DNA from 3 places in the Bradyrhizobium sp. GW821-FHT13H06 genome. Region 1 is predicted to be linked to each of the others. Evidence: riboswitches for the same ligand, from Rfam matches in the RefSeq annotation. Region 1 holds a riboswitch; each other region holds the start of a gene.
The links. A riboswitch is a leader RNA that binds a small molecule or an ion and turns the genes downstream of it on or off. The one in region 1 is predicted to bind cobalamin.

Region 1 (5,596 bases):
CTCTCGTGCACGACGCTGCCGCGTCCACCGCAAGCCCGGCTCGCGACAATGACGACCACATGATCGCCCCTCAAGGATGAACCGGGATGGGCGACACATACGACAAAACCGAATTTCGGTAAAGTGGAATATTTTCACGATGGTGGATTGACAGAGGGCGACACAGGCGAGGCGATGCAACCCGGATGGCCGTAAGCGTAATCCGGGGAGGTGTCGCGCTATGGAACGATTTGTCCCGGGTTTCGCTGCGCTCCATCCGGGCGACGAGAGGACTCCTCAGGCCGACATCACTCCCTTGCGCCCGAACGGATCGAGCAGGCGCACGACCTCGCAAACGGCGACGAGGCCGGCGAGCCAGGCGAAATTGGTCAGCCCGATGCGCGTGACAATGGCTGCGGTGAAGGCGGTCTCTCCGCCCAGGAACGGCGTCGCGGCGAGCAGCGCGAGCTCGTAGGCCGCATAGGCGGCGACGAGCGTGAGCGCGAGCATCAGCATCGTGCGGCCCTGCGGCAGCATGCGGAGCAGGGCCGACGCCACTGCGGTCGCCAGCAGCGCAGCCGCGCCGATGACGAATCCCCAGGCGATGGTGCTGCCATCGATGGGATAGTGCAGCGCGCCGAAACCGATGCTCTGGTTCACGAGCCAGGCGCCGGTGACGACGAGCAGCGCCGGTCGCAGCGGCAGCATCGCGGCCGCGACCACGGCGAAGGCCGCAAACGGCGTCGCACAGGCGAACGCAAGACTTGCGAGCGCGCACGACACCGTCAGCAGCGCGAAGCCGAACATCGGCGCGAGACGCGGCGCCACCGGATGGAGGCGGAAACCGTCGCCGCCGGACGGCAGGATATTGAGAGCCATAAGTGATCTCCTTCTCTTCGAGTTCTAGTCCATTTGGGGGCCTGTGACAGCCCCATTGAAATCAAAACGTGGCGCCGGCCTTGAGCAGATAGGTGCGACCGGGCAGCGGATAGGCGCTGAAGCGACCGTCCGTGAAGGTGCTTGCGACGGCGTAGTCGTAGTAGAGCGCGTTCAGCACATTGTTGACGTTGAGCGACCAGAAGTAGCGCTCATATTGGCCGCTGAGCTTAAGGTCGATCGTGCCATTGGCGGGAATCGGCTTCTGGGTTCCGGCCTGGTCGTTGTCCATGCGACGCTCGCTCCAGAAGCGCGCGGTGGCGTCCAGCACCAGATAGTTCTGCCAGATGTTCCAGGTGAGGCCCGCACTCGCGGTGTAGCGCGACACCAGCGGCACGTCGTTGCCCGCCCAGACGCCTTCGCGGAAGACAGCCCGTGTATAGGCCATGCCGGAGCGCACCAGCAGGGCGTCGTTGATGCGATAGGAGACGCTGGTCTCCGAGCCGTAGCGGCGGGTCGGATCCAGATTGGTGTTGTAGAACAGGATCGGATTGAAATGGATCTCGTTGGCGAGGTCCATCAGATAGAGGCTGCTCTGCATCTGCAGTCCGCCTCCTCTGATGCGCAGCCCGCCCTCGATGTCCTGCGAGGTCTGGGTCTTGAGCTGGAACGTTTGCGGGAGCGGATTGAAGAACGGGTCGAATGAAGGGCCCGACGACACCCGCTCGTCGACATCAGGCGTGCGAAAGGCGCGCGCAACCCGGCCGAACAGCGCGACGGTGTCATTGAGGCGATGCTCCGCACCGAGGTGCAGCGCATATTGCGTCTCGTCGCTCCTGAGCGGGAGCGCGCCGACGTCGGCGTTGAACGGAGCCGCCGGGTCGAAATTGTCACGTGCCGAGAGATTGGTGTTCTGCACCCGGGCGCCGTAGGAGATATCGGTCGCTGGCGCGACGCCGAGCGTGTGCTGGACATAGCCCGCAACCGTCCGCTGCCTGAGATCGTAATTGTGCCAGGGAGCGAGACCCTGGCCGGCGCCGCGGTTCTGCTGAAAGCTCGCATCGTAGTAGTCGACGCCGGTCAGCAGCTGCGACGGCATTCCGAGCAGAAGGCTCTTCACGCTGAGCCGCGGCGTGATCGACCATGTCGCAAGGTCAGCATCGACATAGGTCGACGTGAAGAAAGCCGGGACCGGCGCCGGGCTCGAGAAGAACGCACTCTGCTGCTTCTTGTCGCGCACGCCGCCGTCGACGATGAGATCGACGCCGTTGACAAGGGTTTTCGTGAAGCCCGCGGTCGCGCCAAAACCCTGCTGATTGGCGTAGTTGAAGGGCGTGCTGGTCCCTCGCCGGCTGGTCGCGAGCTCGTCGACGCCGATGGAGGGATCGACGGTGCGGCCGCCCGGCAGTCGCAGCTCCTGATTGTCAGCGGTGACGGTCAGGAAGGCGGTCAGGCCCGGCGTCGTGTAGTTCAGATTGCCGACGCCATTCTCCTGGGAATAGCGATTGTTGTCGCGATAGCCGTCGGTCCTGACGGCATTGCCGTAGAACGAGGTCGACCACGGACCGGAATTGATCGCGGCCGAGACGTTGCCGAGCCTGGTATTGAACGAGCCGAAACCGGCCTCGATGCGCGCGGTCACGGGCGGGCCGCCGACGCCGTTCTTGGTAACGATGTTGATGACGCCGCCGACCGCATTGTCGCCATACAGCACCGCACCGGAATTGCCGCGCGTGATCTCGATGCGCTCGATGGCATTGAGCGGGATGGTGGAGAGGTCCACCTGCGCCATATCGATGTCGTTCAGCCGCCGTCCGTTGACCAGCACCAGCGTGTTGGCCGTGGCGAAGGCACCGAAGCCGCGGAGGTCGACACTGGTCTTGGCACCGATCTGGCCGCCATAGAACGTCGTGATCTGGGCGCCCGGCACTTGCGTCGCGATGATCTCGGCCAGCGTCTGCGACGGCGCATGAGCGATGTCCGCGGCCGTAATGACGGTCGTAGCCGCGCCGACGATACCGCCATTGCCGGCGGCAGCCTCGTTGCCCGAGCCGGACGAGCCGGTCCCACTCCGCGCCCCGTCCGGCGCCGCTCGGCGCCGCCCCGTCTCGCCATCGCCGATCGCCCTGGCACGCGTACGGTTCTGATCGTCGGATCTGGTCACTTCGACCGGCGGCAGCTGCTCGGCGACGGACTGCTGGGCGTGGGCGATGGAGAGATCGAGCGAATACAGCGAAACGGCCGCAACGATGCCGGCGCGGCGGCGCCTGGCGGCAGTGACAATACGGGACACAATTATAACCTCGGCATGACGTCAGTGGCACGTCACAGCGAACGAGGCCTTACGGCGGAGCGATCGATGGCTCCGGCAAAGCTAATGTCTGTACTCCCCGACCGACATCTTCGCGTGTGACCACGGCTGACGGCAGGTCTCCTGGCTCGCGGGTCGTTACCTCTGCGTCGCCTTCCCAGGACCGAGATTCCCAGTGGCATAGGACGAGAGATTCACCGCTTACAGTTGCGGGGGCAGCCATGGCATTGAGAAGATCCCGCCCTTGGGACATCTCGCACCACGTTCCCTTTTGATCTCCATGAGGAGAACCGTCAGCGGCCAATCTACGGGGCGTCCAGGCCGGGAGTCAATCGACCGCTGGCATCTTGGGCGCAGACGCGATCGGCCGGCTCCACAACGAATCGAGCAATGCCCTGCGCCGCCTACGTTCGCCCCCGCGGGCGCTGGGCCTGAGCCCAGGCGACAGCGACATCCCGCGGCGGAGCGTCGAGGCGCTTGATCGGCGTCAGTTCGCCGGACGCCGAGACGATCGCGGTCTCTTCGCGCCGGCAGCGCGTGCAGACGAAACGGACCTCATGCGGGGATGCCGACCAGCTTGAACGTTTCACGTTGGCGGCCATCGGCCAGGCATCGCAATGCGAGCACGATACCAGGAACCGGCCGGGATCGAGCATACCCATTCCATTGGACTCCGCGTCCTGCCCACTGCTTCCAATGACTATCCTATGTGAATCGTTCCGGTGCCTCGGCACCGTCGACGCCACGTTCGCTGGAAGCCTGCGCGCTGCTCGCCGTTCCCGCGAGACCTCCGGCGTTGTCGATTTCAAGGCTTGCGAATTTCATCCGATGTCCCCCTGCTCCGACCAACCCTATCAGGTCGAGACGGCGAGGACGATGGGGAGCCGCGCCTCGCAAGGCAGAAGGTAATCCGTTCAGCGAGCCCCCTTGAGGGTGCAGGATGTCGTGCAGGTGACCGTGGTGCCGCGATCGCACGATCTGCAGGCGTTGACGCACTGGTTCATGTCGCGTGGATTGTAGCTGCTGTAGTTTCGTATCGGACAGCTCGGCGTCGTCGAGCCGGTGATGTCCCGCTCCTGGTCGCAGGCCGCCGTCATGAGCGCAAATATGATCACGGCAACGAGGCGCATGGGACTTGCCCTGTCAGGCACAGCACGATGACACTCGCGAGGTGCGCTGCATTGCAACGAACCCCGGCCTTCCCACCACGAGCCACCGCCGATCGGCGATGCCCGCGTGCTGCGAGAATGCGCGCTAAATGTTAAGAACGGATTTCAGCCGGCCTCAGGCCGCAGCCGTGGTCGCGATCGCCTGCCGAATATCCACCGCCAGCTGGCGATACTGTTCCCCGAGCCTCAGATAGAACTCGCGCTTGGTGCTGTCGGTGGCGAGCTTGGCGATCAGTTCGCATTCGGCGGTGAGCGTCTCGAACCGTTCCAACCTGTCCTGAAGTTCTGTCATCGGCGTGTCCCCGTCAAACGCCACAAGGACAGCTAACCTAAATCCGGGAAATAGGTCACGGCGAACATCGTTATGGGGTAGCATCAATTATTCCGCGGCAGCCTATTTCTGCTCGAGTCGCCAGGCGCCGTCCCAAGCGGCATCCGGCGGATTGGCCGCGAACTGCGCGATGCGGCCGAGCATCGTGCGCGAGGGACCGTCGCCGGGGACCGCCTCGAGCGCCGCGTTGAAGGCAGCACGTGCGTCGTCGAAGCGCCGGGCACGATACGCGGCGAGACCATCGACGTAGTGCGTGCGCAGGCTGACTTGCGCATCGGTGAGTGCGCCCGGTCGCGCCATCACCTCGAAGATCGCCTGCGGCGCGCTTTGGCCCGCGACCGCAAGACGGTCGATCTCGCGCAATTCGAGGCGAGATCCAATCGCGTCCGCAGTCGCCTGCGAGACCAGGATGCGGGTGCCGTAGACCTTGTTGACGGCCTCCAGCCGCGAGGCGAGATTCACGGCGTCGCCCATCACGGTAAAGCTCATCATCAGCTCGGAGCCGATGCTGCCGGTCAGGACCTCGCCGGTGGCGATGCCGATCCGCAGATCGCACGGCGCGGGCATGGCGCGGATACCGAGCAGATCGGGCAGCTGCTTCTGCAGCGCGGGCACCTGGTCGGCCATCTCGATGGCGGCAAGGCCGGCGAGCAGGGCCTGCGCGTCCTCTTCGACGAAGGGCGGTCCCCAATAGGACATGATGGCGTCGCCGATGTACTTGTCGATGACGCCGCGATTGCTCCTGATGGGGCCGGACATCAAGGTGAAATAGTGGTTCATCACCTTGACGAGGCCACGCGGGGTCATGCCCTCGCTCATCGAGGTGAAGCCGCTCATGTCGCAGAACATGATGGTCATGACCCGGCGCTCGCCGTCGATGGCGACCTCCGGCCGCTCGATCAGTCCCTGCACCACCTTGGGGTCGATGTA
Region 2 (5,596 bases), on a different contig from region 1:
TGCGCGCCCATATGCAGGACGGCATCACAGCCCTGCTGCCTGAGCCAGAGATGGAAGGCAACGTAGGCATGGCGCGGCGTGCGGGCGAGATCGTGATAGTCGGCATCGCGCGAGGCCGCTTCGCCGCGTTCCGGCTGAATTGCGACGATCGACTGACCACATTCGATCGCGGCGAAATGGAACGCGCCGTCGCGGCAGCTCGGATCGTCTTCCGGCGCGCCCCAGGCCTGAGCGAGATCGTCCTGCAACGATTGCGGCAGGCGCGACAGCGCAGCGCGATAATCGGCGACATTCCAGATCAATTGCTGCTTCAGCAGCGTCTCGCCGAGCGCATGAACCGGAGCAACAGCGAATCCGGCCTCAGCGAGATCGGACAACAACGCTTCGACCGAAGCCAGCGCATCGAGACCAACCGCATGCGCGATCTGGTGTGGCCGGCCGGGATAGTTCGACAGCACGATCGCCAGCCGCTTCTCGCCGGCCGGCGTCTCGGCAAGGCGCCGCCAGGCCGCGACGCGCGCGGCGACGGCCTTCACCCGCAACGCGTCGGGCGTGTGCGCCAGATGCGAGAATTGCAGATCGGGATCGCGCATCGCGGCCGACTTGAAGCTCACCACGCCCGCGAACAGGCGGCCGTCGACTTCGGGCAGCACCACATGCATGGCGAGGTCGCCAGGCGACAGACCGCGCAGCGAGCTCGCCCAGTCCTCGCGCCGCGCCGTCGAGAGCGCGACCTGAAACACGGGGCAAGTCGCGGCATCGAACGGCGTCGTGCCGTCATCGCCGATCGCGGAGAACGCCGTTGCATTGACGATCGCGGCTGGAGCATCCTGCGCAAGATGCGCGCGGAGCCAATCCGCGACGCCGGGAGCCTTCAGCGAGCCGACGAATACGCCATACGCATCAAAGCCGCGCTCGCGCAGCGCCGCAATCAGGGCATCGACCGGTCCCGTGTCCGCGGCAGTGAGATAGGAGCGATAGAACGTCACCAGCGCGCGCGGCTTCTCCTCGGCACCCGCCGGCGCGGCCATGACGCCACGCGGGGGATCGTAAAATCCCATCTCGGGCACGGTCATCTCGCCGACCACCGGTCCTGCATAGAGGCCCGAGGCCAGCGCGAGCTGCGCGATCGCCGCCTGCGCCGCGACCGGACCGCCGGTGTCGCAAAGTACCTTGAGCCGCCGCAGCGTCGAGACCGGCAAGGTCGAATACGAATCGAGCCGCGTGTCGTCGCGGCCATCGGCCGGCAGCACGGCGAGCACGATGTTGCGATCCTTCGCCACTTGCTGGAGTGCCGCGAGCCCGTAGGGCCAGTAGGACTCGCCGCCGATCAGGCGCACCAGGATGCCGCGCGCCTGCGACAGCGTGCGCTCGACATAGGTATCGACCGACAGCGGATGCCGGAGCTCGGCGAGATTGGCGAGCCGCAGCGACGGCAGGCTGCTCCGGCCACGCCGCCAGCCGGCCGCGAACGCCGCAAGATCGGAATCCGAATACGAGAGCACCACGAGATCGGCCGGGTCCTGGCCGATGTCTCTTGGCGTCGCGGTCTCCTCGAGACCACGGCTCTCGCGGAAAACGACGTGCATCAAATACCAAGTCCTGACCTGATCGCGGCCTCGTCGATATCGCCATGCTCGCCGATCACGACGAGCTTGGACTGCCTGAGACCCGCGCCCCAGGGCCTGTCGAACTGGTGGCGCACGCGCTCGCCGACCGCCTGCAGCAAGAGGCGCATCGGCTTGCCCGCGACCGCGATATAGCCCTTGGCACGCAGCACGTTCTGCTCGCGCGCCAGACGCTGGACCGAGGCGACCAGCACATCGATATCCGCGACCTCCGGCAGATCGATCACGACGGAAGCGAAATCGTCGTGCTCGTGCTCCTCCTCGCCGTCATGATGCGACGGACGCGCGGCGAGATCGTTCTCGGCGGCAGCGCCAAGGCCGAGAATGACGCGCGCATCGATCGCACCGTCGGTGACGGAAAGCATCGGCACGCGGCGCGGCATCTCGGCGGTGATCGCCGCCCTGGCGGCTTCGATTCCGGCCGCGCCCGCGAGATCCGCCTTGGTCAGCAGCACGATGTCCGCGCAGGCGATCTGGTCCTCGAACACTTCCGACAGCGGCGTCTCGTGGTCGAGATTGTCGTCCGCCGCGCGCTGCGCTTCGACGGCAATCGGGTCCGGCGCGAAGCGGCCGGCCGCGACAGCCTCGGCATCGGCCAGCGCGATCACGCCGTCCACCGTGATGCGCGAGCGGATCTGCGGCCAGTCGAACGCTTTGAGCAGCGGCTTCGGCAGCGCCAGGCCCGAGGTCTCGATCAGGATGTGATCGGGCCGCACCGGGCGCGCCAGCAATTTCTCCATCGTCGGAATGAAATCGTCGGCGACGGTGCAGCAGATGCAGCCGTTGGCGAGCTCGATGATATTCTCCTCCGGACAGTTCGCATCGGCGCACGACTTCAATATCTCGCCGTCGACGCCCTCGCTGCCGAACTCGTTGACGAGCACTGCGAGCTTCTTGCCGTTCGCATTGGCGAGCAGATGCTGGATCAGCGTGGTCTTGCCGGACCCGAGAAAACCGGTGACCACCGTCACTGGAACTTTTGCGAGCGAATTCATTCGGCGGCCTCCGGCACGACGGCAATGGGGGGAATGCGGGCAAGCGACTGCTTGCGGAAGATTTCCGGCCTGCTGCGCCAGGGCACGAGGCCGTCGGGCGCAGCCGCATAGGCCGCCGCGCCTGCGACCACGTCCTGCGCATTCGTCTCCGACAGGCGGCCATAGACATAGGACCAGCGGCCGGGCGCGCTGAGCGCGACCGAGCAGCCCTGGCTGCAGGCCGACAGGCATTCGACGGGAACCACATTGACGCCCTCGGGGACGCCGGCGTCGAGGATCGCGCCATGCAGGCGCTTGCCGGGCGTCGTCTCGCCCTCGCCAAGCGTCTGGCCGGCGCGGCAGGTGATGCAGACGTGAAGTGTGACGGTCATCGCCTCTTCCAGGATAAACAGCGGGAGGCGAGAGGCACACGGACCCTGACTCGAGAGGCCGTTTCCCCGTCGCGGAACACCCCGTCCGCCGGTCCAAAACTCGTCGCGCTGGCAGGTCTCCCGGCTTGCGGAGCAGGGCTTTGCCCTTCGATCCCCGCCTTCCCGATTCCCGCGGGAATCAGTGGCTTCGGGCATCTCTCCGGTCACGGTCGCGGGGGCGGCTGCATTTTGGACCCAAATCTTGCCGATTCGGACCCTATCGCATTCCCTCTTCGCCTGTCATAGGACAGGAACCAACGCCGGGCCACCATTTGCCCGTGGCTGCCACTTGTCAAGCCGAAGGACTGGACCGATGACGCCTGAACCGGACACCCGAACGGGCGAGGAAACCGACGCCCGGCACGCCCAGAAGATGGCGAAGAAGAAGGCCGCCCGCGACAAGATCATGGCGACCAAGAGCGGCGAAAAGGGCCTGATCATCGTCCACACCGGCAGCGGCAAGGGCAAATCCTCCTCGGCGTTCGGCATGATCGTCCGCTGCGTCGCCCATGGCTTCCCCTGCGCGGTGGTGCAATTCATCAAGGGCGCCTGGGACACCGGCGAGCGGCGCCTGCTCACCGGCCATTTCGGCGATCTCTGCCAGTTCCACGCCATGGGCGAAGGCTTCACCTGGGAGACGCAGGACCGCGCCCGCGACATCGCCGCCGCGCGCGCCGGCTGGGAGAAGGCCAAGGAGCTGATCCTCGATGAGAGCTTGCGCATGGTCGTGCTCGACGAGATCAACATCGCGCTGCGCTACGATTATCTCGACATCACCGAAGTGGTCGAATTCCTTTCGACGCAAAAGCCGCCGATGACGCATGTCGTGCTCACCGGCCGCAACGCCAAGGACGAGCTGATCGAGATCGCCGATCTCGTCACCGAGATGACGCTGGTGAAGCACCCGTTCCGCTCCGGCATCAAGGCGCAAGCCGGCGTCGAGTTCTGAGTCTCTTCGGCAATGACGCGCGCATTGATGATCCAGGGAGCCGGTTCGGACGTGGGCAAGTCGCTCATCGTCGCCGGCCTTGCGCGTGCCTTCACGCGGCGGGACTTGCGCGTGCTGCCCTTCAAGCCGCAGAACATGTCGAACAACGCGGCCGTCACCGTCGACGGTGGCGAGATCGGCCGCGCCCAGGCGCTCCAGGCGCTCGCCGCCGGCGTCGAGCCGCATACCGACATGAACCCGGTGCTGCTGAAGCCCGAGACCGATGTCGGCGCGCAGGTCATCGTTCACGGCAAGCGCATCGCCACGGCGCGTGCGCGCGACTACGCCGCGATGAAGCCATCATTGATGGGCGCGGTGCTGGAGAGCTTCGAGCGGCTGAAGGCGCGCGCCGATCTCGTGCTGGTGGAAGGTGCCGGCAGCCCGGCCGAGGTGAACCTGCGCAAGGCCGACATCGCCAATATGGGCTTTGCGCGCAAGGCGGACGTGCCGGTCGTGCTGGTCGGCGACATCGACCGCGGCGGCGTGATCGCGCAGCTCGTCGGCATCAAGACGGTGATCGACGCCGACGATGCCGCGATGATCCGTGGATTTGTCATCAACAAGTTCCGCGGCGATCCCACGCTGTTCGACGACGGCTACAGACTGATCGAAGACAAGACGTCCTGGCGCGGCTTCGGCGTGCTGCCCTGGTTCGCGCGTGCCGGCGAGCTGCCGGCCGAGGATGCGCTGGGCCTGAGCGACGCGCGAAAGCCGGGCCGATGCAAGATCGCCTGCCTCGCTCTGTCGCGGATTGCCAATTTCGACGATCTTGATCCGCTCAAGCTCGAGCCGGGCGTCGATCTCCTCATGGTGCGTCCGGGCGACGCCATTCCCGGTGATGTCAGGCTCGTCATCATCCCGGGCTCGAAATCCACGCGAGGCGATCTCGCCTTCCTGCGCGCGCAGGGCTGGGACATCGATCTTCTCGCGCACCACCGCAGGGGCGGCCATGTGCTCGGCCTCTGCGGCGGCTATCAGATGCTCGGGCACAGCGTCGCTGACCCTGACGGCATCGAGGGCCCCGCGGGCGAGACTCCGGGCCTCGGACTTCTGGACGTGAACACGGTGATGAGCCCGCAGAAGACGCTGACGCGGGTTGCGGCCGTGCATGCCGCCACGGGGCAGCCGATCGAGGCCTACGAAATCCATATCGGCCGCACCGACGGCCCCGATCGCGCCCGCCCGTTCGCAAAACTGAATGGCGAGCCGGAAGGCGCGATCTCGCAGGATGGACGCGTGCAGGGCAGCTATCTGCACGGCCTGTTCACGTCGGATGGTTTCCGCAAGGCGTTCCTGGCCAAGCTCGACATTCCCGCGGGCGACGAGCCCTATCACGCCAGGGTCGAAAGCGCGCTCGATGCCCTCGCCGATCACATCGAAACCCATCTCGACGTCGACGGCCTGCTCGCGCTAGCGCGCTAGAGAACGTTAGGTTGAACCGACGGCCGCGGCTCGTTCACCTCTCCCGCTTGCGGGAGAGGTCGGCACGAAGCGCCGGGTGAGGGCTTTCTCCTCTTGGGGATTGTCCCGTCGCGGAAACACCCTCTCCCGCAAGCAGCAGAGGGAGTGCATCGT
Region 3 (5,596 bases), on a different contig from region 1:
GCCGAGATCTCGTAGGTGCGCGGCGCGCCCAGCAGGATCTGGTCGGGGTAGAACGGATCGCCCCAGATCGCATAGCGCTTGTCGGTAATGTTGCGGATGCGGAAGGTCAGGCGGGCCCGGTCCACCGCATTGAACACCGTCTTGGGAATGTCGACGAAGGCATAGACGTCGGCCACCGTGTACGCCTTCATCGTCACGACGTTGGCATCGGTGTTGTAGCGGTCGCCCACATGACGGCCGGTGATGCCGAGCTCCACCGGCCAGGGCGTGAAGAACCGATACGACGCGCCGGCATTGGCCACGATACGCGGCACGTTCGGCGGCGTGTTGCCGGAGAACGAGCCGCCGACGAAATCGTAGTCGGCATAACGAGCGTCGACATAGGCGATGTTGCCCCACAGCCGAAGCGGCTCGATCGGCCGCACCGCCGCGGCAAGCTCGACGCCCTTCGACTCCTGTCGGCCCGCAATGTTGAGCTGCATGCCGCCGGCCGCCGCGTAGACGTTCTTGCGCAGGATGTCGTAGGCCGAGAACGACCATTCCGCCCTGTTGTCCCAGAACAGATGCTTGACGCCGGTCTCGTAGGTGCGCGCGGTCGTCAGGTCGAGCGGCTGGGTGGGGGCGAGCAGGAAGATGTTGTTGGCGGCGATGTCGGCGCCGGTGGCGTACTGACTGAAGAAGGTCAGGCCGGGAACGGCCTCCCAGGTGTAGCCGATGCGGCCCGTCACCGGCGCCCAGTCTTTCGTGAACGGGAAGCCTGCCTTCTCCTGCCCGCTCACGTTGGTCGAATTGCGGTCGAGCCCGATATGCTCGACGCGGAGGCCGCCGACCAGCGCAAAGCTGCGCGTGAGCTTCAGCCGGTCCTCGAACGAGAGCGCCTCGTTGTCGATGCGCGCGGTCTGCTGCTGGGTCGTGAGCAGGCCGTAGTAGCCACGGTTGGGATCGACCAGCGAAACGGAATCGCCTGGAAAGTTTGCCGCGCCCGGCCTGACGAAATCGAGATAGCTTGACGACAAGGTCGTGACCAGCCGGTTGTCGAATCCTGCGATATTCGCGTCCCAGATCAAATCGGTGATGTTGCCGACCTGGCGCTGGCTGTGCGCGACATAGAAGCGCTCGCGATCGACGAGGTTCGTGGTGGAGTTGAACGCCTCGATCTCGTTGTTGAACCAGCTCCGCTCTGCGCCATAGCCATAGGCCTGGCTCTTCAGCGTCAGGTCAGGCGCCAATTTCAGCTCGAAGCCGCCGCGCAGCCACACTTCCTGGGCGACGTTGCGATTATCGAGAACGTTGTAGTTGGTGTTGAAGGTGCGGTCGTCGATGGAGACGGCACCGAGATTCGTCCCGTTGTAGTTCGAGACGTAATTGCCGGAGACGATCCCCGTCGTTGCATGCGAGCCGCTGAACGCGACCGGCACCAGCGGCGCGCCCCAATAGGCCTTGGAGCGGTCCTCGCGGTACTCGAGCGCGCCCCAGATCTTGAGACTATCGGAGATGCGGTAGTCGAGCTGGCCGGACGTGCCGAACGTCTTGATGTTGGTGTCGTCGGCAAAACCGTTGAGGGCGGAGCGGCTGATGTCGAAGCGATAGTCGAGGCCCTGCACATTGGTGCTGCCGCCCGAGCCGTAATGCGCGCGGAATGAGTTGAGCGAGTCCCAGGAGAACTCGGCTTCGTTGCGGATCGGTCCGGTGTGGGGCTGCTTGGTGACGAAGTTGATGGCGCCGCCGGCGGCACCCTCACCTGACATCAGCGAGGCCGGGCCTTTGAGAAACTCCACGGCCTGCAGATTGGCGGTGTCGGTGATCCGCGAGGTCATGTTCTGCGGGCCGATCTTGATGCCGTTGTAGAGCGTATTGATCTGGCTGTTGGTGAAGCCACGCATGGAGAACGCCGCGGGCTCGGCCGGGTTGTCGCCGGAGGTGACGCCGACGGCACCCTGCGCCACCTCCGAGACCGTTCGATAGCCCTGCTCGCGCATGGTCGCGGCCGAGATTACCTCGACCGTCGCGGGCGTTTCGCGCACCGTCAGGCCGAGCCGCGAGGCGCTTTCGGCCACCACATTGCTGTTGAGCGGCGTCTGCGCTGTCGCAGCCGGCGCGCTCGGCTTGGGCGGAGCCGATGCGGTCGCTGGCCGGCGCGCGGCTGCACGGCGCGCGCGCTGCGCTTCACGGCCGGCCGGCTTGGCTTGCCTGCCGGTTTCGGCAGGCGAGACCTCGACCGGCGGCAGGGGTTCGCGGACCTGCTGCGCCAGGGCGGCAGGGATATCAGCGATGACAAACGACGTGAGCGTAGCGGAGGCGAGCAGGAAGCGGCTCGGCCGTAAGACACAGATGGAAGACACGATACGAAACCTCGGTATGACGTCAGTGGCACGTCACAGCGAACGAGGTCTCATCTGTTGGCCTTTCGGGCCGTCCGATGAAGCCGAATGTCTGTACTCCCCGACCGACATCTTCGCGTGTGACCACGGCTGACGGCAGGTCTCCTGGCTCGCGGGTCGTGACCGCTTCGTCGCCTTCCCGGGACCGAGGACCCAGTGGCTTCTGACGAAGGATTCACCGCTTACAGTTGCGGGGGCAGCCGCGGCATTGGGGACAAGTTTCCCCGCACCGCATTCCCTTTTCATTCCCTCTCGGGGAAACCGTCGCGATCATCTAGGATTACCATCATGACAGAGTCAATGCGCCAGTTGCGGCGTTGTGGCCACAGCGACCAACTTCCCTGGAGATGAGCATGGAAGGCGAGACCTTCCTCTGGCTGGTACGGCATGCGACCGTCGAGGGCGTGGCGGGGACGATCCATGCTACTGATGCGCGGGCGGATCTCGGCGATCACGCAGCGTTGGCGGCTCTGCGGCGGCATTTGCCGCCGGATGCCACCAGCTATGCCAGCCCGTCGCGGCGCACCGTCGAGACCGCGCGCGCACTGGGGTTCGAACCGGAACTGGTCAGCGAATTCCGCGAGCAGGATTTCGGCGACTGGACCGGCCGTCGGCATGACAAACTCGCCGCGACCGGTGGCGAGACTTACGCGCAGTTCTGGCACGATCCGGCGCACGGACGGCCGCCGAACGGCGAAAGCTTTGCGGATCAGATCGCCCGCGTCCGGCTGGGACTGTCGCGGATCGGGGCCGGATCGGCAACGCTCGTCGTGCATTCCGGCACCATCCGCGCCGCGCTCTGCATTGCACTGGACCTGACGCCGCAAGCCGCCTTGCGCTTCGTGATCGATCCGCTGTCGCTGACCCGGATCGACCGGCTCGCGGCGGGCTGGCGTGTCGTCTCCGTCAACCAGCGCGTGGCTTGAGCCGCATCAGGCCTGGCGATCCGGCACGTTGGCCTGCGCGAAGGTCGTCATACCGTTGTGAAGCGCGCAGGCCGCGCGGAACAGCGGCAGCGCGATGGCCGCCCCCGATCCCTCCCCGAGCCTGAGATCGAGGCTGATCAGCGGCTGCACGTTCAGCGCGCGCAGCACCAGCCGATGCCCCTGCTCCGCCGATTGATGCGAGGCGAGCTGGAACGGCTGGCAGGACGGATTGAGACGCGCCGCCGCCAGCGCCGCGACGGACACGATGAAGCCGTCGATCAACACCGGAATGCGGGCTTGCGCGGCCGCAATGATCGCGCCTGAGATCGCCGCGATCTCGAGGCCGCCGACGGCGCACAGGATCTTCTCGACCGACGCTCCGGCGACGCCGTGGCGGGCGATCGCCGCATCGATCACCCGTGCCTTGTGCGCGCGGCCGGCCGCATCGACGCCGGTGCCGCTGCCCGCGATCTCCCCGGCGCTCACACCAAGCAGGCTCGCCGCGATCGCCGCGGATGTCGTGGTGTTGCCGATGCCCATCTCGCCGAGGATCAGGAGATCTGGCCGACCGGCCTCGGCGCGCACCACCGCACGCCGGCCGGCCTCGAAGGCAAAGGCGAGGTCCACGGGCGTGAGCGCAGCCTCTAGGCTGAAATCGCGCGTGCCACTGCGCGGCTTGTCGGTGACGACGCCCGCCATCTGCTCCCGGGCCAGCGTGCCGGCGTCGACCACCTCCAGGCTCGAACCCAGCTCGCGCGCCAGCACCGAGATCGCCGCGCCGCCGGAGGCAAAATTCGCCATCATCGCAATCGTCACGGCTTGCGGATAGGCCGACACGCCCTGCGCGACGATGCCGTGATCGCCGGCGAAGATGATGATCGGCACCCGCAAGGCGCGCGGCTCTTCGGTCGCCTGCAAGCCCGCAAGCTCGATCGCGAGCTGCTCGAGCCGGCCGAGCGCGCCGGTCGGCTTGGTCAGCTGCGCCTGCCGCGCGATCGCCGCATCGCGATGATGTGCGGAGACCTCGGGGCAGTTCCGGTAAACCCATTCGGGAAGCATGCTGCCTCGCTTACGCCCTGCGCTTGAGAAGATAGCTGTCCATGATCCAGCCGTGCCGCTCGCGCGCTTCCCGCCGCGCGATCACGATGTGCGGACCGACCTCGGCCAGCGCGCCGGACATGATGATCTGATCGGGCATGCCGAGATAGGCGCCCCACCAGATATGCAAACGATCCGGATCGAGCGACTGGAACGCCGTACCGCCGTCGAGCATCACCACCACGGTATCGACACCTTGCGGCCAGCCGCCTTCGCGCAAGCGCCGCCCCGTCGTGACCAGAAACGGCTCGCCGATGTCGTTGAGCGGCAGCGCATGCGCCGCGCAAAGCGCCTGGATCGAGGTGATGCCGGGCACGACTTCGATCTTCGGCAACGGATTCAGCCGGCGTGCAATGCGCAGCGAGGAGTCGTAGAGCGACGGATCGCCCCAGATCAGCAGCGCAACCTTCCCGTCACCTTCGAGGTGATCTGCGATCGTTTGCGACCAGGTCGCGGCCACCGCGTCGTGCCAATCGTCCACGCCTTTGCGGTAGTCCGCCTCACCTGCGTCGCGCACGGGAAGGTCGAATTCGGCGATGGCTGTCTTGTCACTGGTGAGCAAGTCCGCGCAGATCGTTCGCCGGAGATCGGCGAGATCGGACTTCGCAGCCCCCTTGCGTGGGATCAGGACGAGATCGGCCGCGTTGATGGCGGCGATCGCGGCGCGCGTGAGCTGCTCGGGATCGCCGCAACCGATGCCTATCAGGGAGAGCGTGAGCATCGCGAGCGCGACGGGCGGCAATCAAGGCCGCCCTTTCGCTTGTCTCTCAGGCGCCGCTGTGCAGGCGCGGAGTGACGAGGCCGGGCGCGGTGACCCCGCGCAGCGACTTCGCCAGCGCCAGCACTGCGAGGTCTGCCAGCGGCTCGATCACGATGACCAGCGCGTAGGAGGCCGCGAAGGTCGCGATGTTGGCGAGGTTGCTCATGGCAAAACCGGAGCCGTAGAGCGCCCAGAATGCCACCCAGGCGACAACACCCGCTTGATAAGTCGTCGACAGCGCCAGCGCCTGACCGTACTTCAGATCGACATAGGCGGTGTTACGCGAAATGATGCGCGTGGCGATGGCCTGGATCGCGAACAGCGGCACCAGCAGCGTGGTGACGTTCATGCCGTATTGCGGCAGGTCGGCGGGCTCGAACAACAGCCCCTGGAGCAGCAGGCCGAATGCGAGGCCGAAGGCGGCGGGCGCA

Region 2: linked by a shared signal. The riboswitch ahead of AC1RQP_RS19820 (DUF1636 family protein) and the one ahead of AC1RQP_RS01255 (TonB-dependent receptor) in region 1 are both predicted to bind cobalamin.
Region 3: linked by a shared signal. The riboswitch ahead of AC1RQP_RS19735 (TonB-dependent receptor) and the one ahead of AC1RQP_RS01255 (TonB-dependent receptor) in region 1 are both predicted to bind cobalamin.

Annotation. Positions count from the first base shown of each region.
Region 1 is NZ_JBXAPN010000001.1:253,317-258,912, reverse strand. Features, by position in the region: gene AC1RQP_RS01260 (hypothetical protein) at 277-858, opposite strand; gene AC1RQP_RS01255 (TonB-dependent receptor) at 920-3,148, opposite strand; cobalamin riboswitch at 3,263-3,476, opposite strand; gene AC1RQP_RS01250 (hypothetical protein) at 3,571-3,828, opposite strand; gene AC1RQP_RS01245 (hypothetical protein) at 4,081-4,296, opposite strand; gene AC1RQP_RS01240 (hypothetical protein) at 4,451-4,627, opposite strand; gene AC1RQP_RS01235 (adenylate/guanylate cyclase domain-containing protein) at 4,730-5,596, opposite strand, start outside.
Region 2 is NZ_JBXAPN010000004.1:527,578-533,173, forward strand. Features, by position in the region: gene cobN (cobaltochelatase subunit CobN) at 1-1,589, opposite strand, end outside; gene cobW (cobalamin biosynthesis protein CobW) at 1,589-2,623, opposite strand; gene AC1RQP_RS19820 (DUF1636 family protein) at 2,620-2,994, opposite strand; cobalamin riboswitch at 3,088-3,307, opposite strand; gene cobO (cob(I)yrinic acid a,c-diamide adenosyltransferase) at 3,347-3,982, shown strand; gene AC1RQP_RS19830 (cobyric acid synthase) at 3,995-5,443, shown strand; gene cobD (threonine-phosphate decarboxylase CobD) at 5,478-5,596, opposite strand, start outside.
Region 3 is NZ_JBXAPN010000004.1:511,430-517,025, forward strand. Features, by position in the region: gene AC1RQP_RS19735 (TonB-dependent receptor) at 1-2,342, opposite strand, end outside; cobalamin riboswitch at 2,460-2,662, opposite strand; gene AC1RQP_RS19740 (histidine phosphatase family protein) at 2,735-3,307, shown strand; gene cobT (nicotinate-nucleotide--dimethylbenzimidazole phosphoribosyltransferase) at 3,314-4,366, opposite strand; gene cobF (precorrin-6A synthase (deacetylating)) at 4,377-5,126, opposite strand; gene AC1RQP_RS19755 (energy-coupling factor ABC transporter permease) at 5,173-5,596, opposite strand, start outside.